DNA from 3 places in the Sporosarcina sp. USHLN248 genome. Region 1 is predicted to be linked to each of the others. Evidence: riboswitches for the same ligand, from Rfam matches in the RefSeq annotation. Region 1 holds a riboswitch; each other region holds the start of a gene.
The links. A riboswitch is a leader RNA that binds a small molecule or an ion and turns the genes downstream of it on or off. The one in region 1 is predicted to bind S-adenosylmethionine.

Region 1 (10,218 bases):
CGATGGCGGAAGGGCGATCGGAAGACTTCCAAAAGCATTTCCTTGGCACGCATTTCTTCAATCCGCCACGCTACCTGAAATTATTGGAAGTCATTCCAAACAAGAAAACAGATCCGGCAGTGCTTGATTTCATGTTGCAGTTTGGAGAGGACAAATTAGGAAAAGGCGTTGTCATTGCGAAAGACACTCCGAACTTTATTGCGAACCGGATCGGAACGTACGGCTTGCTTATTACGTTGCGAGAAATGGAGAAGCGAGGCTATTCAATCGGAGAAGTCGATTCGGTTACAGGTACATTGATTGGCCGCCCGAAATCTGCAACATTCCGAACATTAGATGTCGTCGGTCTGGATACATTCATGCATGTCGCGAAAAATGCTTTTGATAAAACAGAGGGCGAAGAGCAGAAAGTATTTGAATTGCCGCCTTTCATGAAGAAAATGATTGACAATGGCTGGTTAGGTGCAAAAACAAAACAAGGTTTCTATTTAAAGAAAGATAGAGAAATTCTTGAATTGGATCTTGAGACGTTTGAATACGTACCGACGAAGAAATTGAAAACGCCTTCAATTGAAATGGCGAAGCAACAAAAAGGGCTTGCAAACAAAGTGAAATCGCTCGTATACGCGAACGACCGTACAGGCGAAATATTATGGAATGTTCTTTCGCCGACATTACGCTATTCTGCCCAATTGACTGGTGAAATTGCCGATGACATCGTTGCGATTGACAATGCGATGAAATGGGGCTTTGGCTGGCAGCAAGGTCCATTCGAAATTTGGGATGCGATTGGCGTTGCGAAATCCGTCGAGAAGATGAAAGAGGAAGGCTCACAAATTCCTGCATTCGTAGAAACGATGCTATCAAAGGGCATCGAATCGTTTTATAGAGAGGAAGATGGGGATCTTCTCTACTACGATGGGGAAGGGTATCGACCAGTACCAGTGAACGAAAAAGCGATTGATTTGAAGCGCTACAAAAAGAAACATGGCGTCATTAAAAAGAATTCGGGTGCAAGTTTGATCGATCTTGGAGATGGCATCGCATTGTTGGAATTCCATTCACAGTCAAATGCGATTGGTCCTGATGTCATTCAAATGATCAACTTTGCAATTGACGAAGTTGAGAAAAATTACAAAGGTCTTGTCATTGGTAACCAAGGCAAGAACTTCTGCGTAGGGGCAAACCTTGGCATGATTTTAATGGAGGCCCAAGACGATAATATTTTCGAGCTTGATTTCATCGTCCGCTCATTCCAAAACGCTATGATGAAAATCAAGTATAGCCGTAAACCGGTCGTTGCTGCACCATTCCAAATGGCGTTGGGCGGTGGAGCGGAAGTTTGCTTGCCAGCAGCGCATATCCAAGCATCCATGGAAACATATATAGGTCTTGTTGAAGCAGGAGTTGGCCTAATCCCTGGCGGCGGTGGAAACGTCAACCTCTATTCAAAGCATTTGAAAGGGTTACCGAACGGTGTTCAAGTAGACTATCAATACGTCGCGAACAAAGTATTTGAAACAATTGCAATGGCAAAAGTATCGACATCTGCTGAAGAAGCGCGTGAAAACAACTTCCTTGATTTTGCAGATGGCATTAGCGTAAATCCGGATCACTTAATTTATGATGCGAAACAGGCGGCATTGGCATTGTATGAAGGTGGATATACACCTCCGAAGAAAGAGAAGATTCCGGTGACTGGAGATTCCGGCTATGCAACGATGCTCTTAGGTGCTGAAGGCATGTACTTGTCTGGTTACATTAGCGACCATGATTTGAAAATCGCGAAGAAATTAGCGTATGTATTATCTGGTGGCAAAGTGCCATATGGAACTTTAGTCGATGAGCAATACATGTTGGACCTTGAGCGTGAAGCGTTCTTGAGCCTCGTAGCTGAACCGAAATCACAACAGCGCATGCAGCATATGTTGCTCAAAGGGAAACCGTTGCGCAACTGATTAGCGTCAAAGTAAAAAGGAGGAAGTCGAATGCGTGAAGCAGTAATTGTAGCCGGTGCAAGAACGCCGGTCGGAAAAGCGGGCAGAGGTTCACTTGCGACTGTCCGTCCCGATGATATGGGAGCCTTGGTTATCAAGGAAACTTTAAAGAGGGCAAATGGTTATGATGGACCGATAGATGATTTAATTATGGGCTGTGCAATGCCTGAAGCTGAGCAAGGGATGAATATTGCACGCAATATCGGCGCTTTGGCAGGATTGCCAGATACGACGCCTGCAATTACAGTGAACCGTTTCTGTTCATCTGGATTGCAATCGATTGCCTATGCAGCAGAACGCATTATGTTAGGTCATTCTGAAGCGATTATCGCTGGCGGCGTTGAATCGATGAGCATGGTGCCGATGATGGGCAATACGATCCGTCCAAACTTCAAATTGGCGGAAACAGCACCACAATATTATATGGGCATGGGGCATACTGCTGAACAAGTTGCGATGAAGTATGACGTGAGCCGTGAAGACCAAGACGCATTTGCTGTAAGATCGCATGAACGAGCGGCGGCAGCGATTGCAGAGGGGAAATTTAAAGATGAAATCGTGCCGGTTGAAGTTGTTAAGCGATTCGTCGACGACAGCGGCAAATATCAAGAAAAGACTTTTATGTTCGAAATGGATGAAGGTGTCCGTCACGGAACAACAATGGAAGTGTTGGCGAAGCTGCGTCCAGCATTTTCAGTAAAAGGCTCTGTTACAGCAGGGAACGCTTCGCAAACTTCAGACGGTGCAGCATCCGTGCTAGTAATGGATCGCGAAGTGGCTGAAGGAAAAGGCTTGAAGCCAATCGCCAAATTCCGTTCCTTTGCGGTAGGCGGAGTGCCCCCTGAAGTAATGGGAATCGGACCGATTGAAGCAGTTCCGAAAGCACTTAAATTAGCGGGGCTTTCCATTGACGATATTGACCTTTGGGAATTGAACGAAGCATTCGCTTCCCAATCATTGCAAGTCGTCCGCCATTTAGGCTTGGATATGGATAAAGTAAACGTCAACGGCGGCGCAATCGCCCTTGGCCACCCACTAGGCGCAACCGGATCTGTCCTGACATTGAAATTAATGAACGAACTAAAACGCCAAGGCAAACAATTCGGCGTCGTCACAATGTGCATCGGTGGCGGAATGGGAGCAGCCGGAGTATTTGAAATGGTATAACAAAAGCGGAGGCGACCGGTTAGCTCCGACAGGCACTGGAAGAAAAGAGCCTAAGGCGCTTTTTGCCTTAGACTCTTTTCTGAAGTGACCCGAGGAGCTGGTCGCCGGAGTCTGGATGATAACAAAAGCGGAGAGGGGCGTTTAGCTCCGACAGGCGTTGGCCGACTAAGAGCGCCGCGTCCTGCGGCAAAGTCGGCACTAATACGTCCTGTATGTCGGAAGATAGGAAACTAAGGCGCTTTTTGCCTTAGCTTCCTATCTGAAACGACCCGAGGAGCTGCCCCTCGGAGTCTGGATGATAACAAAAGCGGAGAGGGGCGTTTAGCTCCGACAGGCGTTGGCCGACTAAGAGCGCCGCGTCCTGCGGCAACGTCGGCACTAATACGTCCTGTATGTCGGAAGATAGGAAACTAAGGCGCTTTTTGCCTTAGCTTCCTATCTGAAACGACCCGAGGAGCTGCCGTCCGGAGTCTGGATGTGACTAAAGCGTAGGGCGGCTGCTCAACCCCGACAGGCACTGGAAGGATTGGACTTAGGGCGCTCTTTGCCCTAAATCCAATCCTGAAGTGACCGAGGGGTTGCCGCCCGGAGTCTGGATGGAAACAAAAGCGAAGCCCGTCACGCAGAACGGGCTTTGCGAGTAAAAGCGCAGCGTTAGGAGCACATAAAAGCCCTGCCTGTCACATCGAACAAAAGCAATGTGTAGAGTGCACATAAATACAAGAGCAGCACATCTTTATCTAAAACCATTCCTGCAAAACGCATTTACTTGAACAATAATCAACGATCTTGGGTGCCAGTCATTACATTTATGTACGCTAAATTAAATAAGTGTAAGTGGCTGCCTCTCATAAAATATTAAGGAGGAATTTCAAATGGCTGAAACAAAAACGACTGACTTAATTCGTGGTGGAGCATTTTTAATTGAAGACATTGAACCTGAACGTGTCTTTACGCCAGAGGATTTTACAGATGAGCATAAAATGATTGCAAAAACGACAGAGGACTATGTAAAAAATGAAGTTGCTCCCGTTATTGAAAACTTGGAAAACCATGAATTTGAACACTCTGTAAGACTATTGAAAACTGCAGGAGAATTAGGTCTGCTTGGCGCGGATGTTCCTGAAGAATACGATGGCTTGGGCCTTGACAAAATTTCATCTGCACTAATCGCAGAGAAGATGTCAGTAGCTGGCGGGTTTTCCATTACGCATGGTGCACACGTTGGAATCGGTACATTGCCGATCGTTCTTTTCGGAAATGAAGAGCAAAAGAAGAAGTACCTTCCAAACTCCGTAACGGGTGAAAAAATTTCTGCCTACGCATTGACTGAGCCAGGTTCCGGATCGGATGCTTTAGGCGCGAAAACGACTGCAAAATTAAATGAGGCAGGAACGCATTACATTTTGAATGGTGAAAAACAGTGGATTACAAACGCTGGTTTTGCAGATGTATTCGTTGTCTACGCAAAAATTGACGGCGATAAATTCTCTGCGTTCATCGTTGAAAAAGATTTCCCTGGCGTATCTGTCGGCGCGGAAGAGAAGAAAATGGGTATTAAATCCTCTTCTACACGTACATTGATTCTTGAAGATGCCGAAGTGCCTGTTGAAAACCTATTAGGAGAAATCGGTCGAGGACATGTAATTGCGTTTAACATTCTTAATATCGGGCGCTATAAATTAGGCGTAGGCACAATCGGAGGCTCAAAACGTGCTCTTGAATTAGCGATCACGTATGCAAATCAGCGCCAGCAGTTCAAAACGCCAATTTCTTCATTTAATTTAACGAAAGAAAAGCTTGCGACAATGGCATCGAAATTGTACGCAACTGAAAGTTTAATTTACCGTACAGTCGGTTATTTTGAAGAGCGCAATAGCCAAATGACGCCTGAAGAGCAAAAAGACGGTAAAGCTGTTGCAGCTTCGATTGCGGAGTATGCAATCGAATGCTCCATTAACAAAGTTGTTGGATCTGAAGTGCTTGACTACATTGTTGATGAGGCTGTTCAACTGCATGGCGGATACGGCTTTATGCAAGAGTATGAAGTAGAGCGTATTTACCGCGATTCACGCATAAATAGAATTTTTGAAGGTACAAATGAAATTAACCGGTTGATCGTGCCTGGCACATTCTTGAAAAAAGCGATGAAAGGCGAACTGCCATTGCTTGAAAAAGCACAAGGCTTGCAAGAAGAATTGCTTATGATGATGCCAGAAGAAATTGGCGACGAGCCTTTGGCACAAGAGAAAGTGTTAGTGAAAAACGCGAAGAAAATCGGTTTGTTGGCAGCTGGAATGGCTGCGCAACGCTTCGGAACGAAGCTTGAACAAGAGCAAGAAGTGCTTGTGAATATCGCGGATATCGCGAACAATATTTTCGCAATGGAATCTGCACTATTGCGTACGGAAAAAGCAGTGGCGAAAAATGGCGCTGATAAAGAACAACAAAAGATCTTATATACTGAAATCTTCTGTCAGGAAGCATTCGAAGCAATCGAAAAGGATGCAAAAGAAACATTGCTTGCTTCAGTGGAAGGAGACAATCAGCGCATGATGTTGTCAGCACTGCGCAAGCTAACTCGTTCGAATCCTTACAATATCATTGCGAAGAAACGTGAAGCAGCTGCAAAATTGATTGAAGCGGAAAAATATATCCTTTAATATCGAGCTGTTGAAGTCTACCATTTCGTTATGTAGTTTTGATTGCATGGGTCTTACTCATGAACTGTACGTAAAAACATCGTAATTGAATTGCCACATATGCCGCTCGGGTATGCTTGTATACCTGGGTGGCTTTTCTGTTATAATGGGGCTAAATGGAGGTGTTGAGAAGTATGGCATTGACGTACTATGGCTACAATAAATGCGGCACGTGCAGAAAAGCTAAAAAATGGCTTGAAGACAAAGGCATCGAATTCAAGGAAATCGATATTACACAAAATCCGCCAACAGCAGCTGAACTTGAAAAAATCATAAAAGCCTCCAATTTGGAGCTCAAGAAATTTTTCAATGTGAGCGGCATGAAATACCGTGAGCTGAACTTGAAGGACAAGTTGCCTGCAATGACGGACGAAGAGAAGATAAAACTGCTTTCTTCAGACGGCATGCTACTGAAAAGACCGCTTCTTACAGATGGTGAAAAAGTGACGGTAGGCTTTAAAGAAGAGCAGTTCGAGGAAGTATGGGGGAAGTGAATAACTCCCTTGTCTTTAAGATGGAATTATGTCAGAATTAAATAGAATCAATAAATGTAGAGTGATGGAGGGGTTATGGGATGAGCACACCTAAAAATTTGCGTTTTTCTGCAGAACACGAATGGGTAAAAGATGAAAGCGGTAAATATCGAATTGGTATTACACATTTTGCTCAATCTGAATTGGGGGATATCGTTTTCGTTGAACTACCTCAAGTCGGTGATGAAGTGAAAGTGGATGAGCCTTTTGGCAGTGTTGAATCTGTAAAAACTGTTTCTGAACTTTATGCTCCAATTAGCGGTAAAGTCATTGAAGTGAACGAAGAGTTGGAAGATAGCCCTGAATTGGTTAATGAATCTCCATATGAAGGTGCATGGATGATCGTCGTTGAAGCAACAGATGAGTCAGAATTGGATGCGCTAATGTCTGCTGAAGAGTATGACAAAATGACTGTTGGTGAATAATCATACGTGAAAGCGCCGGTGAAAACTGGGGCTTTTCGTTTTTCTTCGGGAGGGAGCATGTCATGAAGGCAGAAAAGCTCTTAATTGTTGAAGGTTTATCCGACAAAAAGAGAATCCAGAAGGTGTTGTCAGAGCAAGTTGCCATCATTTGCACGAATGGAACGGTCAGCTCGTATCGCATGGAAGAGCTTTTATATCCATTTGAAGGATATGATCTCTATGTTTTCATGGATGCAGATGACTCCGGCGATAAGCTTAGACAGTTATTCATCCGAGAATATCCCGAAGCGATCCATCTCTATACGGAGCGCCTTTATGGACAGGTGGAGAAAACCCCTTTGCGCAAAATAGCAGAAATTTTGTTAAGAGCAGATTTCAAAGTGCATCCCGAATTTCTTTTATATTGAGGGTGGTTAAGTTGGGAATCGAAAATTGGACGAGAGAACAATGGGAAAACAGTAAGGAAAAACCTTTATCGGTCTATTATTTATATACGCCATTATGCGGCACATGTGCGGTAGCTTCCAAAATGTTGGAGGTCATTTCTGTCATGAAGCCTGATTTGCCGATTGGGAAAGCCGACATGAATTACGTGCAAGATTTGGCGGTCGATTACCAAATAGAAAGCGTCCCTTGCCTGCTAATCCAAAAGAACGGTAAAATCACCCATAAAATCTACGCATTTCAATCAATCCCGTATCTTCTTGAAAAGTTAAGTTGACTTCTAAACTGTAATTATGATATAAATGTATTTAACAATTCAATACGTCACTCTTATAAAGAGAGGTGGAGGGAAGTGCCCTATGAAGCCCGGCAACCGTCATGAATGTGAAATGGTGCCAAGTCACGCAAAGCTTTTGCTTTGGAAGATGAGAGATTGGACAAATGTTTATAGTACTATAACATATTGAACCTTTCTGCTTGTCTGCAGGAAGGTTTTTTATTTTTGAAGAAAAACCTCATTTATGGGAGTTTTACTTTATAAGATAAAAAGGTTTCATTTATGTTAATTATAAATGAAGGAAAGTGCTGGCGTTTGCACGTTCGGATGATCAGAAATATGAGGTGGGAAAATGATTCAATTATCTAAAGTGGAAAAAAGGTTCGGTTCCAAAGAAAACGGCATAGCTGCTGTGGACGGCGTGTCCTTTACGATAACGGAAGGTGAAATTTTCGGGATTATCGGCTATAGCGGAGCAGGAAAGAGTACATTGATCCGCTTGTTGAATGGACTTGATATGCCGACTTCGGGGAGCATCAAGATTGGAAAGCGGGAAATTACTGCAATGAAAGGTCAAGAGCTGCGTAAAGCCCGTCAGAAAATTAGTATGGTCTTCCAGCATTTCAACTTGCTCTGGTCAAGAACCGTAAAGGAAAACATCGCCTTTCCACTGGAAATAGCAGGTGTGAAAAAGGCGGAGCGTGACAGAAAGGTTTCCGAGCTAATCGATTTAGTCGGCTTGGCCGGAAGGGAAAATGCGTATCCATCACAATTATCGGGCGGGCAAAAGCAACGGGTAGGAATTGCACGCGCATTGGCGAACGATCCTGAAGTTCTTCTATGCGATGAAGCAACGTCAGCTCTCGATCCAGAAACAACGGATTCGATTTTAGAATTATTGACGAGCATCAATGAACGGTTAGGATTGACAATTGTCCTCATTACACACGAGATGCACGTAATTCGGAAAATTTGTCATCGGGTAGCTGTAATGGAAGCAGGAAAAGTAGTAGAAATCGGACAAGTATTAGATGTTTTCCAGTCACCGCAAGCGCCTGTTACGAAACGATTTGTTTCGCAAGTGACGGAGCCTGCTGGGACAAATGAGGCACTTGGCAATTTGAAAAAGGACTATTCCGAAGGCACAATCATCAAGCTATTCTTTATCGGAGAGCGAACAGAACAGCCAGTGTTGGCTAACTTGATTCGTAAATACGATGTTGAAGTGAATATTGTGCAAGGAAATATTTCGCAAACGAAAGGCGGAGCTTACGGAACGCTATTGCTCCAGCTTGTAGGGGAGAAAGCGGAAATGGATGAGGCAATTGCCTATCTTCATGAACAAGGTGTAAAAACAGAGGTGATAGGCAATGAATGAATCTTTATTTGTTAATATTGATTGGGAAAAAATGTGGAAGGCGACCGTCGAAACATTATATATGACGGGTGTATCAACTTTATTTACTTTCATTTTCGGATTAGCACTCGGCATTCTGTTGTTTTTATCGGGCCCAGGGCAACTTTGGCAAAATCGGATTGTCAACATATTCACGGGAGCCATTGTTAATATTTTTCGTTCAATTCCGTTTATCATACTCATAATTTTACTGATCCCGTTTACTACGTTACTCGTCGGTTCAATGCGTGGGCCGGAAGCTGCTCTACCTGCTCTCGTAATCGGTGCTGCTCCGTTTTATGCTCGGATGGTGTTAATCGGATTGCAAGAAATTGATAAAGGTGTTATTGAAGCTGCGAGATCGATGGGTGCGAAAACAAAAACGATCATTTTTAAGGTGTTATTGCCTGAATCATTGCCTGCTTTGCTTTCGGGCATTACAGTTACGGCAATTGCGTTAGTCGGTTATACTGCGATGGCTGGTGTGATCGGAGCAGGCGGATTAGGGAACTTGGCATACTATGAAGGCTTCCAAAGAAGCCGGAGCGATGTCATGCTTGTTGCTACTGTCATTATTTTAATTATTGTATTTGCAATCCAGTTCATTGGAGACCTATCTGTGAAGAAAGTGGACAAACGTTAATAACAGGATATGCCTGTTTATTATATAAATATTGTAGGGGGTACTTATTATGAAGAAAATCAGTTCGCTATTCATTCTGCTTGCTCTTATCCTCGCGCTATCAGCATGCGGAACGAAAGATAAAGGCGATAATGCAAGTGGCGGCAACGAAGAGCAAAAAACGATTAAAGTTGGTGCGTCCAATACACCTCACTCCATTATTTTAGAAAAAGCAACGCCTTTAATGGAGGAAAAAGGGTACAAGTTGGAAATTGAGCCTTATCAAGACTATATTTTACCGAATAAAGATTTGGAATCTGGCATTATCGATGCAAATTACTTCCAGCATATCCCTTACTTCGAAGGGCAAATCGCTGATTTCGGATACGACTTTGTAAATGCGGGTGCCATCCATATTGAACCGATCGGCATTTATTCGAAAAAATACGATTCCTTGGATGATTTACCGGATGGCGCGACAATCCTAATTAGCAACTCTGTAGCTGACCACGGACGCGTGCTTGCAATGCTTGAAGAAAACGGTTTGATTACGCTTGCGGATGGCGTCGAAAAAGTAAAAGCTGAAATAAGCGACATTGTCGACAATCCAAAAAACTTAAAGTTCGAGCCTGATTACGAAGCAGCAATGATGCCG
Region 2 (10,218 bases), on a different contig from region 1:
CAAAACTATGTTTATTGGGTTGGCAGTTTTTCATCAAGTGAAGATGAAAAATTATATGATTCCTTTCAGATTAAAAGAAAAGACGCCAAATTTAAAACAGATAAAAGTTCCAATAAAGGCATACCTTTAAATCTAATCCATGTAAGAGAATAATTGTTAGGATAAACATACTAAAATTAGTAGTACAAACTACTCAGAATCAGTGGGACGCTCTTCAATGACCGCATGCAATTATTGCGTACTATAGAAAAATAAAAAACGATGGAATGCCGCAACAGACATCCCATCGTTTTTATCCAAATACTTTTAGTCCTACCGCTCCTCCGATAATAAGCAGCAAAAATACAATCCTTTTCCATCCGGCAGATTCCTTAAAAAACAAAATGCCCATAAGCACTGCGCCTGCAGCTCCTAATCCAGTCCAAATCGCGTATGCTGTTCCCATCGGAATTTCGCGCATCGCCAAAGACAAAAAGAAGAAACCGGCGGAAAACGTGCAGATGATTGAAAGAAGCCAAACATAGTTCTTTTTCTGCAAATAAAGATTAATGCTCATCACGCCAAATATTTCTCCAAAACTGGCCAAAACTAAATATACCCATGCCACTTCAATCGCCCCCTTCATCTACAGGATCGACTGTCGTCATTTTAATACCAATTACACCGATTATAATGATACCGATAAATAATATTTTAATAAAAGAAAACTCCGCTCCGAAAAATAAAAAGTCTATCAGTACAATTGCAGCGGCGCCAGATCCAGTAAAAACAGCATATACCGTTCCAGAAGGCAATTTTTCACATGCTTTAATAATCGAATAAAAACTAATAATGATTGCAATGATTGTTCCTGCCCATTCTAACGGTGTCTCCGAATAACGCAGACCGATCACCCAGAACACTTCAACGACCGCTGCCAATAAAACATAAAGCCAAGCCATTCCATGACCTCCAAATCGTATCAAAATTGCATACCTACAGTATAGCAGAAACCTATAAAGAGATTTCTGAAAGAAGGCTTGCTAAATTTTCGAATATATGATAACTTTGGATAAATCAAAAATGCATAGCTTCATTCTTATCAAGAGAGACGGAGGGATTGGCCCGTAGAAGTCTCAGCAACCAGCCCGTATTGGTATGGTGCTAATTCCAAAAGGCAGATTCTGTCTTGAAGATAAGAAGATTGAATTCAACGACGATCACGCGTGTTGAGGCCCTCTTCTATCTTGGAAGGGGGCTTTTTATATGCAGCGAAAGGATGGGTTTCATTGACGAAAAGAAGTATACATACGAACTTAGTGCAATTGGGCAATCGAAGCGACAAAAAAACAGGTGCGGTCAATCCGCCAATCTATTTATCTACCGCATACAAACATGATGGTTTAGGACTTTCCACCGGCTATGACTATACTCGGACAAAAAATCCAACACGGACCATTTTAGAGGATGGCATCGCCCAATTGGAATCTGGTGATCAAGGCTATGCGTGCAGCTCAGGAATGGCTGCCATCCAATTAGTGCTTTCCCTATTTGCATCAGGCGACGAGCTGATTGCCCCCGATGATATTTACGGCGGCACATATCGGCTTTTCGAACAATATGCCACAAATTATAATATCCGTACCTCCTATGCTTCTTTCAAAACCGTAGAAGAAGTTGAACAACAAATTACGGAACAGACAAAAGCACTTTTCATTGAGACGCCAACGAACCCTTTAATGATAAAAATAAACATTGCATCATATGCTGAACTTGCGAAAAAACACGGACTTTACCTCATTGTCGACAATACATTTTTAACACCCTATTATCAGCGTCCTATTGAATTGGGAGCAGACATCGTCATCCATAGCGCCACTAAATATATCGGGGGCCATAATGATGTGTTGGCAGGATTAGTCGTTGCGAAAGGAGAAGCATTATGCGCGCAATTATTTGAACAACATAACGCCATCGGTGCAACCCTCTCTCCGTTCGATGCATTTTTAGTCATTCGCGGATTAAAAACATTACATGTGCGAATGAGACAGCATGATGCGAACGCAAAGGAAATTGCTGCCTATTTGGAAACTCATCCGCTTGTTACGGATGTGCTATATGCAGGTGTCGGAGGCATGCTGTCATTCCGGCTAAAAGAAAGCAGCTATGTCGACCCTTTCTTGAAAAACTTGAACTTAATTACGTTTGCAGAAAGTTTAGGAGGCGTGGAAAGCTTTATCACCTATCCGACAACGCAAACACACGCGGATATCCCCGTAGAAGAACGCGTGAAACGCGGTGTTGATGACCGTCTTCTACGCTTCTCTGTAGGGCTTGAAGAAGCGGAAGATCTGATCGAAGATTTGCACCAAGCGATCGACGCAGCTTATCAAGCAACGGAAACGGCAGTTCCCCGCTAAGGGTTCATTTAATTATGAAAGAGAGTGATTGCAATGACAGTAAAAGCGGAATCAGAAATTCAAGAAGCACTTCGTTTATTGAAAAGTAAAAAATGGGTTGATTTGACGCATACTTTCGGTCCGAATTCACCGCATTTTTTCATGTTCGATGACGCAGAATTTAAAACGCTGTTCACACATGACGATGGCTTTTTCGCACAAAACTTTTCGTTTTCTGGACAATACGGAACACATATTGATGCGCCAATCCATTTTGTGCGCGACACACGCTATTTGGAAGAGCTACAGCTGAAAGAATTAGTATTGCCTTTAGTCGTTATAGACAAATCCGCAGAAGCAGCAGCAAACAATGATTTCACATTATCTGTTCAAGATATTTTGGATTTCGAAGCTGTGCACGGAGAAATAGAAGAAGGCACCTTTGTTGCCCTTCGCACGGATTGGAGCAAAAGATGGCCCGACCACGAAGCATTTAATAACAAAGATGCCGATGGAAACAATCACATTCCCGGATGGGGTCCAGAAGCACTCAAATTACTATTCGAACATAGGAAAATCAAAGCTATCGGACACGAAACGTTCGATACCGACTCTGCAATTGATTTCCGCAAAAACGGTAAACTGATCGGTGAATATTATGTATTGGAGCAAGACACATACCAAATTGAACTAATGACGAATTTACATCTATTGCCAGCTAAAGGAGCAATCATCTTTAATATTGTTCCGAAGCCAGAAAAAGCATCGGGCTTCCCGGTTAGATCGTTTGCTATCCTTCCATAAAAAAGCCCGGTGCCCAGACTGTAGCCAAAGTGTTTTTTCACTTTGGCTACAGTCTTTTTAAGGTTCGTAGTCATGTGAGAGGAATTTGCCCAGCTTGGCTTGAGAACGCTTGCCACGTGGAAGACAATATAGGTGCGCGACGTCCGTAGTGCCTTAATTTCCGCAAAATGCGCGTAAATACAACAAATCGAACCCTTCGCCGCTCGATTGACTGCATGACTCGCCTCGTGCAGGCTCACACGAGGCCGAGCGATGACCCGAATAGAACGTAATGTTCATGAGGGAAGGAACAAAGGAGGCAACCTAAGCTCGTTGCTCCTGCAGCAACGGTTGCATGACCAGCGTCCTACTGGCCTCAACTTAGTATGCGAACGTTTGTCAACAAGCTGAGCCCGGTGCCTCTGGGCTTTTTCCATATCAATCGACAGAAAAACACATAAACCTCTTTAAAAACCATTAACTCACTCTATGCATAGATAAAGCTCTCCAACAACGCATAATCCTGCTAAAGCCACATAACTTCAATACTTCCATTGCTATTATACAGTTATTTCATAAATCGAAACTTCATAAAATCGAAATAAATTCCTGTTGATTCCTGTAGAATAAGTTCGAACCATCTTTTCCGATATATTACAAAAAAGTGATTGACAACTTTGAGTGTTATGATTAGGATTGTATATAATTATCAGACTAATCATAGAATAATTGATTACCGCTCTTCTTTTTTTGCTACTAACACGAATGGAGGGTCTCTATGAATCAACCCGTCTTGAATGTCCAAGCGTTAAAAACGTATTTTTACTTGGAACAAGATTTGATCGCAAAAGCGGTTGACGGCGTCTCTTTTTCAGTTTATCCGGGAGAAACTGTTGCAATCGTTGGAGAATCAGGCAGTGGAAAAAGCATTACCGCCCTTTCAATTATGCAGCTTATTAATAAACCCGGACGCATCGTAGAAGGAACTATTCAAATGAATGACCGCAACTTGCTTGAATTAAAGGCTAAACAAATGACTTCGGTCCGCGGCAACCAAATTGGCATGATTTTTCAAGAACCGATGACAGCCTTAAATCCTGTCTTCACCATTGGTAATCAACTAATTGAAATGATCCGTAAGCATAAGAAAGTATCCAAAAATATCGCCAAGCAAAAGGCGATTGAATTGTTAAAGATTGTTGGCATTCCCCGCCCCGCTGAAATCATCAAGGAATACCCCCACCAACTTTCCGGGGGAATGCGACAACGTGTTATGATCGCCATGGCAATCTCATGTGAACCTCAACTCATCATCGCAGACGAACCTACCACAGCATTAGACGTAACGATCCAAGCTCAAATCTTAGACTTATTAATCGAAATGCAAAAGCGCTACAATATGGCACTTCTTCTCATTACACACGACTTAGGTGTTGTTTATGAATATACTGATCGGGTCATCGTCATGTACGGTGGACAAATCGTTGAACAAGCCCCGACGAAGCAACTGTTAAAATTGACAAAGCATCCTTATACACAAGGTTTGTTGAGCAGTTTGCCAAATTTGGAGGAAGATGTAGATCGTTTAGGAACGATTAAAGGAACCGTTCCGCCCGCCTACAATTTCCCTGTCGGCTGCCGATTCTCTACCCGTTGCCCGTATGCGATGGAAAAATGCAGTCAGTCCAACCCCGAACTGTTTCAATACGACATAGATCACTACGTACGCTGCTTCCTATACGACGTTGGAGGTGAAGCGAAATGACGATGGTCCAAACAACAGCGATTGAGAAAAAAACCGGCGATGAACTCGTCGTCATTCGGGATGTAAAAAAATATTTTCCAATAAAAGGCGGCGTTTTGCGGCGTACGATTGGACAACTTAAAGCAGTTGACGGCGTTTCCTTTAGCATACGCAAAGGGGAAACATTAGGGATCGTCGGTGAATCGGGTTCCGGGAAATCGACATTGGGACGCGTCCTCATACGATTATTAGACCCGACAGAAGGGCAAATCCTTTTTAATAACGAAGACATTACGAAATTACGTCAGCGTCAAATACGGCCAATCCGCCAAAACATGCAAATCGTCTTCCAAGACCCTTTTGCATCATTGAATGCAAAAATGAGCGTGGAACAATTAGTGGAGGAACCTTTAATTGTTCAAGGATCGATTTCTAAAAAAGAAAGAAAAGAACGTGTAAAAGCGATGATTGAGAAAGTCGGTTTACGTGTCGATGATTTGCAAAAATACCCTCATGAATTTTCTGGAGGACAAAGGCAGCGAATTAGCATCGCACGGGCACTCATATTGGAACCGAAATTTGTCATTTGCGATGAGCCAGTGTCTGCATTGGACGTTTCCATTCAAGCGCAAGTTTTGAATTTAATGAAAGACTTGCAGGATGAATTGGGTTTAACGTATTTATTCATCGCCCACGACTTAAGCGTCGTCAAACATATTAGTGATCGTGTGGCAGTTATGTATTTAGGGAGGATTGCAGAAATTGCCCCGAAAAAAGAGTTGTATGAAAACCCAATGCATCCATATACAAAGGCATTACTCTCTGCAATTCCAATGATTGATCTAAATGAAACCCCACAAACCAAAAAGGAGAAAATTAAACTGCCGGGCGACTTGCCAAGCCCTGCTAATCCACCTTCAGGCTGTGCGTTTAGAACGCGTTGTCCGAAAGCTTTTGATAGATGTGCCATTGACCGTCCAGAGTTGCAAGAGATTCAAACAGATCATTTTGTCGCTTGTCATTTATATAGCGAAGGAACGATATAATCTATCAAATGCATAGTTGTTTTACTCCGGTGTCACAGTCATTACTGCGAATTTAGGAGGTGATGCATCGATCCATATCCACTCTTCATTGATGTGTCGAAAAAAAGTAAAGGGGGACATGATGTTGACAAAGCTATATATGCACAGATTTACTCTTATCGTTCTATTGTTGATGTTTGGCATGGTGTTGGCTGCATGTAATTCTAAGGATGATGCAACGGGTGATACTGCTACCGAAACGGAAAAACCGTCAGAAGTGGCAGAAACAGAAGAAGACGAAAAAGCTGCAGAAGAAGGTCCGAAAAAGGGAGGTACAATTGTCGGTGCGATGTACTCTGCGCCGGCTGGTATGTTCAACCCGATTTTCTATGAAGATTCCTATGAAGCAAACATTATCGATTTTGTATTTGAAGGATTGGTAAGTCAAAACGAATCATTGGAATTCATACCAAGCTTAGCTGAAAAGTGGGAGACAAATGATGATCAGACAGAGATCACATTTTTCTTGCAAGAAGGAGTTAAATGGCATGACGGCGAGGAATTTACAGCTGATGATGTCGTCTATACGTACAAAGCGATGTCTGATCCGGATTATGAGTCTGCTGGCGGTGTAAGAGCAAACTATGTGCAGCCGTTATTAGGCTACGACGAATATCAATCAGGCGAAACAGATGAATTTGTTGGTGTTGTCGCAGACGGAGACTATAAAGTAACGTTTAAGTTTGCAGAGCCGAACGTCTCTCCTCTTTATTATGCAAGCTTCCCGATCATCCCGGAGCATATTTTTAAAGATATTCCGGTAAAAGACATTCCGGAAGCTCCTGAATCATTGCAGCCAAATAAATTAATCGGTACAGGGCCATTCAAATTTACGGATATGATCGAACGTGAGCAATATGTTTTATCCCGCAATGACGATTATTGGAAAGGTGCACCGCTATTAGATGAAATCGTTTGGAAAGTCGTTGCACAATCGGTCATGATCGGGTTACTTGAAAAAGGAGAAATTGATTTTGTGGCAAGTCCTGGCGGCATTGCACCTGCAGATTATGATATCGTCAATGACTTTGGCAATGTTGTCATTGTAGAGCAAGCTGATTTCGGCTATCAACTTTTAGGCTTTAAACATAACCATCGAACAACAGCAGACGTTGAATCAGGCGCGTTGACACCTGATAACTGGGTTCCGAACAAAAAACTGTCTGATCCGAAAGTGCGTCAAGCGATCGCTTACGCTGTCAACCGTGTCGGGTTAGTCGGTGAAGGGCATGGCGAAGGATTATTGCACGGCAGAGGGCAACCGATTAACTCGCCGATTGCCCAACAAATGTGGGCATACGATGAAAATGCAGTTACAAAATATGATTATGATCCAGCAAAAGCTGAAGCGATGTTAGATGAAGCGGGTTATGTTGACGTGAATGGAGACGGTTTCCGAGAAGATCCAGATGGCAACGAGTGGGTCTTGAACATGGATTACCCTCTTGGAAATGAATTGCGCGAGCGCTCAGCTCCGATCATCCAAGCCGATTTAGAAAAGGTCGGCATTAAAGTGAACTTGCGCCAGCCATCTGAAATGTCTGTTTACGTTCCTGAACTAACAGATGACAATACAGATTGGGATCTATATTTGATCGGCTGGAATCTGAGCAGTACAGATCCAGACCCATCCGGATTATGGGCAACAAGAGCGGGTTACAACTTCTCTCGATGGAACAATCCAAAGTCGGAAGAACTGCTTCAAAAAGCGGTAAAAGCGCCAGAAGCATTTGATCAAAAATATCGTGAGGAAGTTTATGCTGAGTGGCAGAAACTCTTCTCTGAAGACTTGCCTGCATTGCTTCTATATGCACAAAACAGCCTATGGGCATACAATGACCGCATTCAAGGCATTAAAATTCTTCCACACACGATGTATCAGGATTCCCATGAGTGGTGGGTTGAAGACGCAGAATAATTGAGGGAGGATACGCGAGAGTATGCAAATGCATACTCTCCCCCTTTAAGGGAGGAAGATGGATGGTTCAATTTATCATTAGAAGAATTCTCTTATTTATCCCGATGCTGTTCGCGCTATCGATTATCGTCTTCGGCCTCGCAAAAGCTGCTCCAGGCGATCCATTTTCAGGCAAGATTCTTGATCCTGATGTCGGCATGGAAGTTTACGAGAAACAGCGGGCTGAATTAGGTTTGGACAAACCAATCCCTGTCCAATACATAAATTGGGCAAAAAAAGTCATTCGCGGCAATTTCGGAGAATCGATTACGTACAAAGGAAGATCAGTAGAAAGCCTTATTAAAGAACGTTTTATGAACACTGTCTATTTAGGAATCTTTGCTCTCGGCATTACATTGATCGTTGCAATACCGATCGGGATCTATTCTGCAAGGCATCCTTATTCTTTAATGGATTATGGAACAACAACATTTGGATTTTTCGGGCTCGCTGTTCCTAATTTCTTTTTCGGTTTAGTTGTTATCTATTTATTCGCCATTAAATTAGGTTGGTTTCCTGCTCAAGGTACAATTTCTAATAATAAATTAACCGGCATTGCAGAAATTAAAGATCGGCTTCATCATATGATATTGCCCGGGCTGACATTAGGTCTTGCAAGTACAGCTGGGTATATGCGTTATATGCGCTCAGAAGTGATGGATGTATTGGGGAGCGATTATATTCGGACGGCAAAAGCAAAAGGGATGTCAGATCGCAATGTACTATATAAGCATACTTTGCGCAATGCGTTAATTCCAATCATTACTTTATTAGGGATGGAATTAGGGCCGTTGCTTGGCGGAGCAGTAATTACGGAGCAAGTTTTCAATTTCCCCGGCATTGGCACTTTATTCATTGGATCAGTCGTGAACCGTGACTATCCTGTCGTTATGGCAATCGTTCTTCTATTAGGGGTAGCTGTCTTAGTGGGGAATTTATTAGCCGATATCTTTTACAGCATTGTTGATCCGAGGATTCGTTATGATTAGGGCGGTGATTTGATATGCATTCAATTAATGAAGATGAGTTGCAACCTCAAGAAAGCACAACACAAATGGTACGCAAACATAGAAGCCCCTTTCAATTATCTCTTCAGCGATTTTTGAAAAATAAACTTGCAATTGCAGGTATGGTAGTTTTGACGATTATGATTTGTGCTGCTATTTTTGCGCCGTTGCTGACCGACCACGATCCGTTGGAGCATAATTTGATGAAAGTCGAACAAAGTCCAAATAGCGAACATATTTTAGGTACAGACAGCTCTGGGAGAGATAATTTTGCTCGTCTGCTGTACGGCGGCAGAATTTCACTCGTTATCGGTTTTAGCACGATGTTATCCACTCTACTCATCGGTCTAATTTTAGGCGTGATCAGTGGCTATTATGGCGGCAAGATCGACAGCATCATAATGCGGTTAAGTGATCTTGTCTTAGCATTGCCGTTCCTCGTTTTGGCCTTGACAATTATTGCGATCATGAAAAAGGTTACGATTGGCTTGTTCGTTGTCATCATAGCGATTGTCAGCTGGCCGAGCTTGACCCGAATCATTCGCGGCACTTTCCTTTCACTGAAAGAGCAAGAATTCGTCTTAGGTGCCAGAGCAATCGGTGCGAGTGACTTCAGAATCATTTTGCGTCATTTCCTGCCAAACGCGATAGGACCGATTATTGTCAACGCTACGTTAATGATGGCAACGATGATTATCGTTGAATCGGGCTTAAGTTTCATCGGCATGGGCATCCCTCAGCCAACACCAACATGGGGAAATATGATTTCTGAAGCGCAAGGGCTCCGAATACTTCGTTATCACCCTGAGGCATGGATTCCTCCAGGACTCGCCATTTTACTAACTGTATTAAGCATTAACTTTATCGGTGACGGCCTGCGTGATGCTTTCGATCCGAAAAGCGAACGACGGTAATTAAACATGGATAATGATTAGTTATCGTAAACTGTAGACAAAGCAATACATTATTGACTTTGTCTACAGTCGTGATCAAATTGCTCAACTTACTTATAACGCTTCACACACAGAAGAGCCTATAATGCCCTCTTCAATGTTCAACTGCCTTCGCTTTGCTTAACCCGCTTCCTGCGAACCCATCGAAGTATGTGAGCGCTTGTCGTCAAGCTAATACGGCCTCATATCGGCCTTTTTTATTTCTTACAAAAACCAATAAGATAATAGAGCCCGGAACGATGACTTCGTTCTTTTGCTATTGTTTTTAGCTTTGCGCTCCATCCGGTACTCATTCACTTCTTGTTGTATAT
Region 3 (10,218 bases), on a different contig from region 1:
TATTTCCATTGGTGCACCTTTCTCTAACTTTAACGTATTTCTAAGTTCTTTAGGAATAACGATACGTCCTAAGTGATCGATTTTCCTTACAATCCCTAAACTTCGCATAATATCCTCCCTCACATTTGGTTTTCTTGTAATCAAGTATACTAAAGTTTTATAAAAGATACAAAATATAGAATAGTATATATTTATTTTTCCTATTTATACTATTCCTTTTATAAAGGTTTTAAAACTTCATACTCATTGAAAGTATTTGATTAGTAGGTGAGCTTTTGAAAATAGTTATAAAAAGGCTAATTTCTGTTAGAATAAGTAAGTCTAAGAAAGGAGAAATTACGATGTCATTCATTCATAAAAAATCCGTTGTATTTGACTATATACAAATTATTATCGGTTCTGCTTTTGTTGGCTTGGCTTTTAACATTTTCTTGCTTCCATCGAAAATTGCTGCTGGAGGCGTTTCAGGAATTAGCACCATTCTATATGAATTATTCGGTTATGAGCCTGCGTACGTCCAATGGCTTATTAATATTCCGCTAATCGTTTTAGGCTTGATTTTAGTTGGAAAGGAATTTAGCGCCAAAACAATTGTCGGTACATTTTTTGTTCCATTTGTCATTTGGCTATCGAAAGATTTGTCGGTCAATATTGACAATCCATTGCTAAGCTCTATTTACGGCGGTATTTTGCTCGGTATCGGACTCGGAATTGTTTATCGGGGAAATGGGTCAACTGGGGGAACGGCGTTAATTGCTCAAATTCTGAAGAAATATACCGGAATTTCAAGCGGTTTCTCACAGCTCATCGTAGATGGGATCGTTGTTGTCACATCAGCTTTTGTCTTTAATTTTGAATTAGCTTTATATGCATTAATGTCAATCTATGTGACGAGTAAAGTAATCGACTTCGTACAGCTACAAACATCACCGACAAAATTAGTTTTGATCATTACCGAAAATGAAAAGAAAATTAAGTCCATCATACAAAATGAAATCGATCGTGGATTTACAAAAGTGAAATCGACCGGGGGATATTCCGACAATGAGAAAACGATGATCTTATGTGTCGTCGAACAGTCTGAGGCAGTTTATTTGAAAAAACTGTTGCAAACTGCAGAGCCGTCTTCATTTGTTATTTTCCTCAATGCATCTGAAATATTAGGATTAGGCTTTTCGAAAGCAAAAATCAGCCAATAGCCGCTGCCGGAAAATAGATGTATACAAAGTTATGAAAAATGGTATAATGGTCTTCAATTGAATAATTCTTATCAAGAGAAGCTGAGGGATTTGGCCCAATGACGCTTCAGCAACCTCTGCGATTGCAGGAAGGTGCTACCTCCAACAAGACGTTCGGTTTTCCGAACGATCGGCTTGCCAATGCGAGCTAATTCTTGAAAGATAAGAACGATGAAGCTGACAGAAACCCTCGTTCCTATCTAACGGAATGAGGGTTTTATTTTGGTTTTGTAGCTTTTTTAGAAAAAGGGGGAAAAGACATTGCCGATCAACATTCCATATAATTTGCCAGCACGTGAATTGTTGAAAGAAGAGAAAATATTCATTATGGACGAAAAAAGAGCAACAAGCCAAGATATACGTCCTTTGAATATCATAATTTTAAATTTGATGCCTGAAAAGGAAAAAACGGAATTGCAACTTTTGAGATTGTTAGGAAATACACCTTTGCAAGTGAATGTATCGTTTTTGAATACAGCTACCTACGAATCAAAAAATGTTAGCAAAAGCCATTTGGATGCTTTCTACTCGACTTTCGACCAAGTCCGACATAGAAAATATGATGGCTTGATCGTTACGGGTGCCCCAATTGAGCATTTGCCTTTTGAAGAAGTCGCCTATTGGAATGAACTCCAGCGCATTATGGATTGGTCGACAACAAATGTCACATCCTCTCTCCATATTTGTTGGGGAGCACAAGCGGCATTGTATCATCATTACGGCATACAAAAACATAGATTGCCCGCAAAATTATCAGGGGTTTTTCATCATACTTTATCAGATCAAACGGTAAAGTTGACTCAAGGATTTAACGATATTTTTGAAGCGCCACATTCGAGGTATACGACAGTATCGATTGAAGAAATCGAAAAAAATCCGGGGCTTCATCTTCAATCTGTCTCGGAAGAAGCCGGAGCTTTCATCGTGTTGTCGAATGACGGTAAGCAAATTATGATTACTGGACATCTTGAATATGATGCTTCAACGCTATCCGAAGAGTATGAACGCGATGTTAAAAAAGGTATTGAAGTGAATGTTCCGAAAAATTACTTCCCAAATGATGATCCATCTCAAAAGCCATTGAATACTTGGCGATCCCATACGCATTTGTTGTTCTCTAATTGGCTAAATTATTATGTTTACCAAGAAACACCGTATCATTGGAATTAAACATTGCAAGCCATCCGCTAAGCTGGATGGCTTTTTTTATCAAAAATTAAATACTCGTTACGAAGAGAAAGATTCTCTCGCATAATAAACTATATTGGTGACACACTACTTTTCAAGTGGAGGTGTCCAATTCATGAATATGGATGAATTTTTCGAGTTTAGTTTTTGGGAAATGATCATTAGAGCAACGATTGCTTTTGCTGTGCTCTTAGTATTGGCAAGATTGATGGGGAAAAAACAAATATCACAATTGACATTTTTCCATTACGTTACAGGAATTACAATCGGTTCAATTGCGGCGGATATTGCAGGGGAATCGGAAACGCCTTTTATGAATGGTTTAATTGCAATGATTTGGTGGGCATTGTTAACTTTGCTCATGAATTATATTGCTCTCAAATCGAAAAAAGCGAGAGTGTTATTGGATGATACACCATCGATTCTCATTCACGAAGGTCGACTGAATGAACAGGAAATGAAAAAAGTAAGAATGACTTTGAATGATTTAAATATGATGCTTCGAGAACAAAGCGTTTTTTCTGTCTCAGATGTAAATTATGCGATTCTCGAAACGAACGGCAAACTAAGTGTATTGAAAAAGGCGGGGCAGGAAGCGGCCACTAAAACAGATGTGAAAGCTTCCGCAAAAGATCCGAAATATATTCCAACTGAGATCATTTCCGATGGGAAATTGATTCAAAAAAATTTAACGGAACTTAATTTAACGGAAGAATGGGTCATGAAACAGTTGAAAAAGAAAGGCATCGGCCAAATCGATCAAGTTTACTATGCAGAAGTATATGGTGATGGAAGCTTATTCGTCGATGAAAAAGATGATTGATCGTTATCCGATAGGGACCGCAGGAAGCATTGAGACGCCTGACTCAATTGCAGCTTTACTTACAGCCTTCGACACTTCTGTGACAACTCGTTCGTCGAATGGGTCGGGAATAATAGTATCTTCGCTCAGTTCCATATCCGTTACTAAAGAGGCGATAGCGAAAGTCGCTGCCATTTTCATATGCTCATTTATTTCCTTTGCTCGTACATCAAGCGCCCCTCTAAAAATGCCAGGGAATGCCAAAACATTATTCACTTGGTTCGGATAATCGGACCTGCCGGTTGCAATAATGCGTGCACCATATTCCTTGGCAACAATCGGCATAATTTCTGGAACCGGATTGGCCAAGCCGAATATAATCGGATTTTCTGCCATACTTTGGACCAGCTCTTTCGTCAATAAATTCGCTACGGAAACACCAATGAATACATCTGCATCCGAAAGGGCATCTGCCAATGTACCGGTTAGATCGGTTGGGTTTGTCATTTGGGCAATTTCTGTCTTTATGTGATTCATTCCATAGGGACGATTGTTGTAGATCACTCCTTTAGAATCGCAAATTGTAACATGGTTGCATCCGAGGTTCAAAAGTTGCTTTACGATTGCAATTCCTGCTGCACCAGCTCCATTGACAACGATTTTAACATTGCTGACCGATTTATTGACGATTTTTAAAGCATTTAATAGCCCCGCAGCAACGACGATTGCTGTGCCATGCTGATCATCGTGGAATACCGGTATTGCACATTCTTTCCGTAAGCGCTCCTCTATTTCAAAGCATCGGGGTGCTGATATATCCTCTAAATTAATGGCACCAAATGTAGGGCTTATTTTTTTGATTGTGTCCACGATTTCGTCGATGTTTTGTGTAGAAAGGCAAATTGGAAAAGCATCTACGTCGGCAAACTTTTTCAACAACAATGCTTTTCCTTCCATAACCGGCAGAGCCGCTTCCGGTCCAATATCGCCAAGGCCTAATACGGCACTGCCATCCGTTACAATAGCCACTAAATTACCTTTAATTGTGTAGTCATACACACTCTCCATATTTTTCGAGATTTCAATGCATGGTTCAGCAACACCCGGAGAATAAGCGAAGCTTAAATCCACTTTATTCTCCAAAGGGACAGTTGAAATGATTTCCATTTTTCCCTTGTGAAGCCTATGCATTTCAAGCGATGAATGATACCCTTTATTCAAATTATCCACTCTCCTTTTGAATTTTTGGAATATAGTTATAAATTATTACCACATTCTACTGAAATTGCAATAGCGAATAGTAAGTCAAGTCGTAAAATTATGTTTATTTAAGCGTTTACATTCCTATTGTAATAAGCTTGCTGGTAATGAAAACTTTTTTTGCAATGGCTTTGCACATATGTTAATATGAATGACAGTCATTCATTGTGAAGGGAGATCATTAAATGGATAAAAAAAGCAAGATTGTCCTATCGGCTATAGAAGTTTTCAGGCAAATTGGCATAGAGAAGACAAAAATCTCCGATATTGTAAAAGCAGCGGGAATTGCTCAAGGTACATTTTATTTGTATTTCCCTTCAAAATTATCATTAATGCCGGCTATAGCGGAAGTAATGGTAGAAAAGACAATGGAAATTGTCAAAGATCAAGTGGATGAGCAACAAGACATTTCTGTGCAAATGAAGCAACTGATCGATGCAATTTTCAAAGTGAATGAGGAGTACCATGAAATCCAAGCGCTTATTTATTCGGGACTTGCTTCTACTGAACATTTGAAGGAGTGGGAAACTGTTTATGCGCCATTTTATAATTGGATTAGCGAAGGATTGAAAAAGGCGAAAATGGAAGGGAAGATTCGCCAGACAATTCAGCCAGACAGAACTGCAAAGCTGATTATAGGACTTATTGAATCGGCTGCAGAGCAAATTTATCTATATGATGTGAATAAAGAAGACGAGGCGAAAATTCAAAAGGCAGAGGTATATGAGTTTTTAAAACATGCCTTATCAATTGGTTAAGTTTTTTCACATTAAAATGAATGACATTCAGTCATAATTAGGAGTTTTATTATGAATAAATCATGGATCTATGTGGGTTTAACAAGTTTTTTCGAATTAGTATGGATTTTTGGGTTTAACGTAGCAAGTGTGTGGTGGCATTGGATTCCGATTGTAATTTTCATTTTCATCGATTTTCATTGCTTGGCGAAAGCTTGCGAAAATTTGCCGACTGGCACAGTGTACGCTATTTTTGCCGCTATTGGCACAGTCGGTACAGCTTTAATGGACGTGTTCTTCTTCGGTGAAAGTTTAAGTGGCGGGAAAATATTGTTCATTGCCATTTTAGTGATCGGCGTCATCGGGTTGAATTTATCCGATGCCCGAGAGAATAAAACTGAGAAAGGAACTGTTCAATAATGGGTTGGCTATATGTAATAGCAGCGTCAATCAGTGAATTTATAGGAGTCATTGGATTAAATCAGTATAGTGAAAAGAAAACTTTATGGCATGCGCTTCTATATGGAGGAGGATTTGGGGGCGCTTTTGCTTTTTTATATTTTTCATTCAACTACTTACAAGTGAGCACTGCATATGCCGTTTGGATCGGGGTCGGTACAGCAGGTGCAGTATTCATAAATATGGTGTTTTTCGGTGAGTCGAAAAGCTTCGGTAGGATTTTCAGTGTAATGCTCATTATTATCGGCGTTGTCGGATTAAAAGCACTATCGTAATAAAGCCTGAATTTGTCAAATGAGCATTGTTTAGTGGATAATGAACAAAGTGAAGGAGGTTTTAGTATGAAGAATAAAGATCGTACCTTCAGCTATCGTGCTACCGAAGAGAGCGAACTATTGCCTTTATTGCTAAACATCATATCCAATAAAAGCCGAAATTCGATTAAATCTATTTTAGCAAGAGGACAAGTTTCTGTAGATGGACAATCGATTACAAAGCACAATTATCTTGTCCAGGCTGGCCAGTTAGTGGAAATAGTGGACAATTGGGCGGCTATTGGTGAAAGCAGCTTATCAGGCATTTCGATTCTTTTTGAAGATGAAGACATACTTGTCATAGAGAAGGAAGCAGGTTTGCTTACGGTGGCAGGTAAGGATAAAAGTGAACGCACGGCTTATAGTGAATTGATGAATTATGTGAAGCAAATAAATCCGCGCAACCGCATTTTTATCGTTCATCGTTTGGATCGCGATACATCAGGCGTGCTCATTTTTGCAAAAAGCGAAGAGGTTAAAAAACAGCTGCAAGATAATTGGGATGACGTTGTAAAGGAACGTTTGTATACTGCGTTAGTGGAAGGGAATTTGAAAAAGGAAAAGGGTACAATTCAATCCTATCTGAAGGAAACGAGGACTTATAAAGTATACTCAAACCCGACAGATAATGGGGGACAGCTATCGATAACCCATTTCCGTAAAATTAGAGGGAATCGACAGTTCACTTTAGTTGCAGTTGAACTCGAAACAGGAAGGAAAAATCAAATACGAGTTCATATGCAAGACATTGGACATCCGGTTGTGGGCGATAAGAAGTATGGTTCTACAGTCAATCCGATCAAACGATTAGGATTGCATGCGACTGCTTTGACAATACTTCATCCGCGGACAGGTGAAATTATGCGTTTTGAATGTGAAGTACCTACAAGTTTTGTGAAAAAATCATTATAAATAGCAGAGGAAGCTCTCCGGAACATCCGGTGCTCCTCTGCTTTTTTATTGCGCATTTGCATGTTTGTTCAGCGTCATTATTGGATCTGTTGGTTTGGTAATCCTGGCTGGCCAGCAGTTGCATATGAGTTGAGCACTTGCTGCATATCTTGCTCTGTAAGCTGCGGAACTTGATAGTAATGATGTTTGTTTTGGTATATCGATAACTCATACGCCATTTCAATACAGTTTGGTACTGAATCGGCTAATACCCGTCTGACAACCGGATTTGTCGTTTCGAGTGCAGCGGTCGTCTTTGCGGTTGCAGAAGTTTTCGCTGCGCCTAAAAGAAATCCTGATATCATTTCATCAGTAATTTCATTAGCGTTTTGGATCGGCTTTTTAGGCTGTGAAGGCTTCATTCCATAAATGAAATCATTTCCTGTCTTCATTTTGTACGATCCAGTTGGATGAGATGGATCTTTACCGGTTTTAAAACATTCGACAGTAATATTGTACTCGTCTAATGTGAACCGATATTGGCGATCTAAAATGTCGAGTAGCTCGGGGTCTTTTACATGGGGACGTAGAATCATCGCCTGATTTAGTGCGGCAATTGTTCCAGACAACACTTCATGGACATCGAATAATTCATGTCCGCCGTGGTTCATTTGAGGCGGCACTTTTCCGGTTTGCATATTTTGATGCGTTTCACCGAATTGATTTTGCATGAATGTATACCCTCCTTATGATGACTTTCAAAATCGTATGTAGTATGGCTATTTAACGAAGCATTATGCACAATTTTAGAGTTGTATTTGTTAAAAGCGCATATTTATCGGTAAATGAAAATACGATGGAGTAGAGGATAATTTGTCGATGAAAGGCAGAGGATAATTATGCAAATCCATGTAGTGCAAAGAGGACAAAGTTTGTATGGAATTGGTCAAGCATATGGCATACCCTATGAGGAAATTGCACTTGCAAATGAACTAGTGGATCCTTCCCGCATTACAGTCGGGCAAGCTCTTGTCATTCCGATCACTGGAAATTATCATTATGTGCAACCTGGACAATCATTATATATAATATCGAGAATGTATGGCATGTCAGTTGCAGAATTGGCAGCAGTTAATGGAATTTCTCCGACAGGTATTTTACATGTCGGTCAACGACTCTATATTCCACCAAGACCGAAAAAAGAAATTGAGGTTTTTTTGTATGTAGAGCCAAGAAATCCTGTTAGCGAGACGATGATCAATGAAGTGAGAGCGCGTCTAAGAAATATAACCTATCTCGGCATGTTCAGTTATGAACCACAAAGGGACGGAACATTGAAGCCGCCTCCGCAATCGACCATTACTGAAATTGCTACAGCAGGTGGAGTGTTAAATGCAATGGTCGTCAGCAACTTGGAAAACTTTGCTTTTAGTGCCGATTTGGCTCATGAATTGTTTACAAATCAAACGGCACAAAATAGGCTTTTCGAAAATATTGTTCAAACTGCCAAACGAAATAATTTCAGTGATATCCATTTCGACTTTGAATTTTTAAGGCCAGCAGATCGGGAATTATATAATGGTTTTTTGAGAAATGCACGTTCGAGATTCCATTCCGCAGGTCTCACTATATCGACAGCACTTGCTCCAAAAACATCAGACGCTCCAACTGGTATATATGGAGCAATCGATTATAGAGCTCATGGAGAAATTTGCGATTTTGTTACTTTGATGACGTATGAATGGGGCTACTCTTATAGTGAGCCACAAGCTGTGAGCCCAATCAATCAAGTGCGCCGAGTTGTAGAATATGCAGTGAGCGTCATTCCGAGAGATAAGATTTTCTTAGGGCAAAATTTATACGGCTATGATTGGACCTATCCATATCCGCCTGAGAGTGGCGTAGCAGCCAGGGCATTAAGCCCGCAGCAGGCTGTAAACTTGGCAATCCAAGTAAACGCGGCTATCCAATATGATGAAGTTGCCCAGGCGCCATATTTCCTTTATTGGGATAGCGACGGCGTTAGACATGATGTTTGGTTTGAAGATGCAAGAAGCATACAAGCGAAGTTCAATTTGCTGAAAGAATTTAATTTGCGAGGGATGATGTATTGGAAATTAGGTTTAGCATTCCCGCAAAATTGGCTATTGCTCATGGATAATTTTACAATTCGAAAAGGATGAGTAAACGTTGAAAGGCTGTCGGGACAGAATTATCTTCTTCCAGACAGCCATTCCGTTTTTTCAGTAAAACGTTTTTAGGATTATTCTTTTGAAATGTAATTCAGCAAGTTTTGGAATGCCTCTACATCAGGATTGATCAATAGAGCAGGTAGGAATGCAAATGTCAATAAAATCATAAGATTCGCACCAACGATTGCACGCAGTAGTTTGGTGAATTTCATAACGCATCTCCTCTTTCTCTTCGTTGTAGATTTTCCAAAGCATAAAGGGAAACAATTGAATCCAAGACTGGGCTTTTGAGTAGATTCATAATACTCTATGTTCAGAACTTTGTAAATGATTATATTTTCCATGAAAAGGACACAAAAAGAGCATTATATTTCCTCTTGAACGAGAAAATTGTTGTATAAATTCATATTTTCGGTGATAATACATAAAACGAAGAAATAATTTCGAAATATCAATTAAAGAGTGTGTAAAAGGATTCAAGCATTCTTCAATATTTTTCAAGAAAGGGATGAGGCGGATGACAAATATGAATACAATTCAAGAAAACCGGAAACGTGCGAATGACTATGTTCATGAAGTATATGAGTTGGTGAGGAAAAGGAATCCGGACGAAAAGGAATTCTTGCAAGCTACGAGGGAAATTTTTGATTCACTCAGACCGGTGTTTGCCAAACATCCTGAATATATACGAAATGGTATTTTAGAGAGGATTACTGAGCCGGAGCGAATTATTTCTTTTCGAGTCGCGTGGGAAGACGATAAAGGAAAAGTCCATGTGAATCGGGGATTCCGTGTCCAATTCAATAGTGATTTAGGGCCGTATAAAGGCGGAATCCGTTTTCATCCTTCCGTTAACAGCAGTATTATGAAATTCCTCGCATTTGAACAAATCTTTAAGAACGCATTGACAGGCCAGCCAATTGGGGCAGGCAAAGGCGGCTCCGACTTTGATCCAAAAGGAAAATCGGAGAGAGAGATCATGCGCTTCACACAAAGTTTCATGACTGAGCTAAGCAAACATATAGGACCAGATATTGATGTGCCAGCAGGTGATATTGGCGTCGGCAAACGTGAAATCGGTTATATGTTTGGCCAATATAATCGGCTGAAAGGCGGCTATGAAGCAGGCGTCTTTAC

Region 2: linked by a shared signal. The riboswitch ahead of WFH04_RS13490 (methionine biosynthesis PLP-dependent protein) and the one ahead of WFH04_RS08950 (methionine ABC transporter ATP-binding protein) in region 1 are both predicted to bind S-adenosylmethionine.
Region 3: linked by a shared signal. The riboswitch ahead of metA (homoserine O-acetyltransferase MetA) and the one ahead of WFH04_RS08950 (methionine ABC transporter ATP-binding protein) in region 1 are both predicted to bind S-adenosylmethionine.

What each region holds. Positions count from the first base shown of each region.
Region 1 is NZ_JBBCZC010000017.1:62,473-72,690, forward strand. It holds gene WFH04_RS08915 (3-hydroxyacyl-CoA dehydrogenase/enoyl-CoA hydratase family protein) at 1-1,958, shown strand, start outside; gene WFH04_RS08920 (acetyl-CoA C-acetyltransferase) at 1,989-3,164, shown strand; gene WFH04_RS08925 (acyl-CoA dehydrogenase family protein) at 4,040-5,827, shown strand; gene WFH04_RS08930 (arsenate reductase family protein) at 6,001-6,360, shown strand; gene gcvH (glycine cleavage system protein GcvH) at 6,441-6,824, shown strand; gene WFH04_RS08940 (toprim domain-containing protein) at 6,887-7,231, shown strand; gene WFH04_RS08945 (thioredoxin family protein) at 7,249-7,545, shown strand; SAM riboswitch class I at 7,596-7,700, shown strand; gene WFH04_RS08950 (methionine ABC transporter ATP-binding protein) at 7,898-8,923, shown strand; gene WFH04_RS08955 (methionine ABC transporter permease) at 8,916-9,584, shown strand; gene WFH04_RS08960 (MetQ/NlpA family ABC transporter substrate-binding protein) at 9,634-10,218, shown strand, end outside.
Region 2 is NZ_JBBCZC010000034.1:14,012-24,229, forward strand. It holds gene WFH04_RS13475 (hypothetical protein) at 1-153, shown strand, start outside; gene WFH04_RS13480 (DMT family transporter) at 293-607, opposite strand; gene WFH04_RS13485 (DMT family transporter) at 609-941, opposite strand; SAM riboswitch class I at 1,076-1,181, shown strand; gene WFH04_RS13490 (methionine biosynthesis PLP-dependent protein) at 1,269-2,399, shown strand; gene WFH04_RS13495 (cyclase family protein) at 2,433-3,182, shown strand; gene WFH04_RS13500 (ABC transporter ATP-binding protein) at 3,940-4,926, shown strand; gene WFH04_RS13505 (ABC transporter ATP-binding protein) at 4,929-5,951, shown strand; gene WFH04_RS13510 (peptide-binding protein) at 6,076-7,908, shown strand; gene WFH04_RS13515 (ABC transporter permease) at 7,971-8,936, shown strand; gene opp4C (oligopeptide ABC transporter permease) at 8,951-9,868, shown strand; gene WFH04_RS13525 (hypothetical protein) at 10,112-10,218, opposite strand, start outside.
Region 3 is NZ_JBBCZC010000001.1:175,998-186,215, forward strand. It holds gene WFH04_RS00790 (AbrB/MazE/SpoVT family DNA-binding domain-containing protein) at 1-108, opposite strand, end outside; gene WFH04_RS00795 (YitT family protein) at 342-1,199, shown strand; SAM riboswitch class I at 1,265-1,407, shown strand; gene metA (homoserine O-acetyltransferase MetA) at 1,500-2,408, shown strand; gene WFH04_RS00805 (YetF domain-containing protein) at 2,548-3,249, shown strand; gene WFH04_RS00810 (NAD(P)-dependent malic enzyme) at 3,253-4,419, opposite strand; gene WFH04_RS00815 (TetR/AcrR family transcriptional regulator) at 4,674-5,246, shown strand; gene WFH04_RS00820 (DMT family transporter) at 5,298-5,645, shown strand; gene WFH04_RS00825 (DMT family transporter) at 5,645-5,959, shown strand; gene WFH04_RS00830 (RluA family pseudouridine synthase) at 6,026-6,910, shown strand; gene WFH04_RS00835 (spore coat protein) at 6,988-7,620, opposite strand; gene WFH04_RS00840 (glycoside hydrolase family 18 protein) at 7,789-9,072, shown strand; gene WFH04_RS00845 (hypothetical protein) at 9,153-9,293, opposite strand; gene gdhA (NADP-specific glutamate dehydrogenase) at 9,599-10,218, shown strand, end outside.